2 regions of the Gottschalkia purinilytica genome follow, and region 2 is predicted to be linked to the other one. Evidence: riboswitches for the same ligand, from Rfam matches in the RefSeq annotation. Region 2 holds a riboswitch; the other holds the start of a gene.
What was found. A riboswitch is a leader RNA that binds a small molecule or an ion and turns the genes downstream of it on or off. The one in region 2 is predicted to bind glycine.
Positions count from the first base shown of each region.

Region 1: another riboswitch for glycine. It lies ahead of gcvT (glycine cleavage system aminomethyltransferase GcvT); the one in region 2 lies ahead of CLPU_RS01465 (GrdX family protein).

Region 1 covers NZ_LGSS01000015.1:31,478-33,688, reverse strand. The annotation lists gene CLPU_RS13135 (ACT domain-containing protein) at 1-296, shown strand, start outside; glycine riboswitch at 411-514, shown strand; gene gcvT (glycine cleavage system aminomethyltransferase GcvT) at 731-1,831, shown strand; gene gcvH (glycine cleavage system protein GcvH) at 1,917-2,211, shown strand, end outside.
Region 2 covers NZ_LGSS01000001.1:297,922-300,132, reverse strand. The annotation lists gene CLPU_RS01470 (Na/Pi cotransporter family protein) at 1-458, shown strand, start outside; glycine riboswitch at 748-848, shown strand; glycine riboswitch at 850-924, shown strand; gene CLPU_RS01465 (GrdX family protein) at 998-1,378, shown strand; gene trxB (thioredoxin-disulfide reductase) at 1,601-2,211, shown strand, end outside.

The DNA.
Region 1 (2,211 bases), on a different contig from region 2:
CATTTTATAAGTATAAGGATCATGTATTTACTTTAGAAGAGAGATCAGGTGGAAAAAAGGTTACATTGTCTTTCTTGTTAAGTCATTTACAAGGGGTACTATCAAATGTACTACAATTAATATCTAATAATGGTGGAAATGTGCTTACTATTAATCAAGATATACCTATAAACGGTATTGCAAATGTTAGTATTACATTTGAAGAAGATAATTTAAAAAAGAGTATAGAAGAACTTATAGATGAAATAAAAGATACTGAAGGTGTGAAGAAGCTAGTATTGGTATCTATGGAATAAAATGGAGCTACGATAAATAAGTTAATAAAATATCAATCATTGAAAATCTAAAAGAAATATTGTAATATTTAGGCTGAGGGTAAATATTAGAAATTAAAACTAAACATAGAACAGATGACTATAGCGTGAGATATCTTTTGAAAGGATAGCCGAAGAAGCAATATGAAAAGAGCCAAATTTCTATAGAAACTTTCAGGCAAAAGGAGCGTTATATGATGGGACTCTGAAGAGATCGACTTTTCGACACCGAAGGAGAAATACACAAAGAGTGTAGAAGCTCTCAGGTTAGTAAACAGAGGAATATAACGGCACTTATTTGTGATGTCTTTATATTCCTTTTTTTAATATATTTTTAATATATTTATTGTTATTATAAAGAAACTAGGGTAAATAGGTAATGAAAACTTTTTATACAATGAAAAGGAGGATTTAATATGTCAGAATCAAGAAAAACAGCTCTTTATAACATGCACCAAAAATATGGTGGAAAAGTAGTAGACTATGCTGGATGGGCACTTTCAGTACAATTTGAAGGCTTAAATCCAGAACATGAAAATGTAAGAACTAAAGTTGGTTTATTTGATGTTTCACACATGGGTGAAGTAGAAATCAAAGGAAACCAAGCTACTGAATGTGTTCAATACTTAATTACAAATGATGTAGAAGCTATAGTTGATGGACAAATAGTTTATACATTCATGTGTAATGAAAATGGTGGAGTTGTTGATGACCTTTTAGCATACAGATACTCAAAAGACCATTACTTACTAGTAATAAATGCTTCTAATATCGAAAAAGACGTTAAATGGATATTAGAAAACACAAAACAATTTGATGTAGAAATCAAAAATATTTCAGATGATGTATCACAAGTAGCTATTCAAGGACCATTAGCTCAAAAAGTTTTACAAAAAGTAACTGATACAAACTTAGATGAAATCGAATTCTTCCATTTAAAGAGAGATGTGAATGTTGCAGGTGCTAAATGTTTAGTATCAAGAACAGGATATACTGGAGAAGATGGATTCGAAATTTACTTTGATAACAAAGATGCTGAAACAATTTGGGAAGCATTAATGGAAAATGGTAAAGAAGAAGGAATAAAACCTATAGGACTAGGAGCAAGAGATACATTAAGATTTGAAGCTACATTACCTCTTTACGGAAATGAACTTTCAGCAGATATAACTCCACTAGAAGCTGGATATGGTATGTTTGTTAAGTTAAAGAAAGAAAGTGACTTTATAGGTAAAGCAGCTTTAGCTAAACAAAAAGAAGAAGGATTAAAAAGAAAAATCGTAGGATTCGAATTGATAGGAAGAGGAATCCCAAGACATGGATACGAAGTAGAAGTAGATGGCAAAAAAATTGGTGTAGTAACAACTGGATATGCTGCTCCTACAGTTAAGAAAAACATAGGAAATGCATTAGTTGATATAGAGTACACAGAATTAGGAACTGAATTCGATGTAGTTATAAGAAATAAGCCAGTTAAAGCAAAAGTTATAAGCAAAAGATTCTTAAGCAAAAAATAAACTATATAAAGTTTACTAATATAAAACAATCTGTTAAAATAATTTTGAAATTAAAAATAAAGAGTATTTAAGGAGGAATTTTAAAATGAGTAAAATAGTAGAAGGATTATTATATTCAGAAGATCATGAGTGGATTAAAGTAGAAGGAAATGAAGCTTACATTGGAGTTACTGACCATGCTCAACATCAATTAGGGGAAATCGTTTATGTTGAATTACCAGCTGTTGATGATGAATTAAACGCTGGAGACGTATTTGGAGTTATCGAATCAGTTAAAGCTGCTTCAGATTCATACTTACCAGTATCAGGTAAAATAGTAGCTGTAAATGAAGACTTAGAAGATAATCCAGGATTAGTTAATGAAGATCCATATGCTAACT
Region 2 (2,211 bases):
CAAATCACTTAGTAGAGCTTTCAGGTATACCTCTTACTGATAAAGAAAATGTTACTGTAACGACTTTGTTTCATGCGATAAATGATATTGAACGTATAGGAGATCATGCTGATAATATAGCAGAACTTACACAGTATAGAATAGATAACAATCTTTGGTTTAGCGATGATGCTATAGAAGAACTTCGTTTAATGTTTGATAAGATACAAGAATTATATAAAAATGCATTATTAGCGTTTAAAACAGCAGATCCAGATATAGCTAGAAAAGTGATTAGAGATGAAGATGAAATAGATGTAATGGAAAAGAAATATAGAGCAAGTCATATTGAAAGACTTAACCATCAAGGATGCCAACCAAGTTCAGGTATAATTTACTTAGACATAATAAGTAATCTAGAGAGAGTTGGAGATCATTGTTCAAATATAGCAATGTATATATTAGACGCTTTAGAATAAAAAGTAAGGAATTTATTTTCCTTACTTTTTTTATTTGAAAGAACATTAAACTTTGATAAAAAAACTGATGTTAGGAAATATTAATAAAAAGATATATATTATTAATAAACCTTTTAAGCTAACAAAAATAGACTAAAAGTCATAAAATATTATTAATTAATACAAGAAGTATCAATAAAATTTATGAAAATGGTATTGTGTATAGATGGTTTTTATATTATAATGAGTGTGAAGAGTGATTGACTCTAATTTAACAATTAAAAAATTTTAACATAATAAAGCTTACTGGTTGAAAAATGCGGGAGAGACCAATAATTGGCGCCGAAGGGGTAAGTCATTAAGTTTGCCGCTTTTGATGAAACTCTCAGGCAAAAGGACCGTATTTGGACAGTACTCTGAAAAGCTTATAGCACCGAAGGAGCAATTCTTGAAAAAGAAGAATCTCTCAGGTTACATAGACAGAGTGGAGGCAATAGTCTCTATTCTGTTTTTTGTTTGCAGATAATAGTTGTTTTTTTAACAATCAAGGGGTGAAATAGGTGAATATAATATTAATAACAAATAATCCATTAGTATTTGAAAAATATGCAAATAATCAAAATGTTGAATATTATGAAGTAAGCTACTTGGAAATACTGAATATAATAAGGGATAAGATACATATTGGACATAAATTACTTACGCATCCTTTATCAAGTAGTTTAAAACCTAATGAGACTCCTTATAAAACTGTATTAATTACAAAAGAGAAATATAGTAGTGTTGATACTGACTCAATAATTATTATAGAAAGTAGTATTTTAACAGCTAAAAAATTCATAAGGAACAAACAAACACCCGATTGGAATCAATTAATACTAGATGATTTTCAAGTAGTAGACTTATCTTTAGTAGACAATGTATTATCCAGAGATATCTAAATAAGAAAATTAATAAAACTAATAACTTAGACTTTGTATTCTGTATACGTTATACGTTGGAATTTTCGTTGCTCACTCGTAGATAAAAAAATTTATCTTTTCATATAGAAAAAATCTATGGTCTTACTAAGATGTATAGAAAAGATTGTAACAAATACTACCCAGAATAAAGCATAATAATAATGGGTATATTTGAAACATAAAACTAAAGGAGTGATGTGGATGAGTAATATTTATGACGTAGTTATATTAGGAGCCGGTCCAGCAGGATTGTCAGCGGGACTATATGCAGCAAGGGCTAAGATGAAAACGCTTGTCATAGAAAAGGAAAAGCCAGGTGGACAAATAGTTACTACTAATGAAGTAGCTAATTATCCAGGTTCTGTCGAAAATGCTACAGGACCATCACTAATAGGAAGAATGGTTAGTCAAGCAGATGAGTTTGGTGCAGAAAGAATTGTGGATGAAATAAAAGAAGTGAATTTGACTGATAAGGTGAAAATTATAAAAGGTAGCAAAGGTGAATATCAAGCTAAAAGTGTTATAGTTGCTACAGGGGCTAAACCAAAGCTATTAGGATGTCCAGGTGAAAAAGAATTTACTGGTAAAGGTGTTTCATATTGTGCAACTTGTGATGGGGATTTCTTCACAGATTTTGATGTATATGTAGTAGGTGGTGGAGATTCTGCAGTTGAAGAAGCTATATTTCTGACCAAGTTTGCTAGAAAAGTAACAATCATACATAGACGTGATAAGCTAAAAGCAGCTAAGTCTATACAAGAAAAGGCATTTAAAAATGAAAAGATTGATTTTATATGGGACACTCAAGTAAA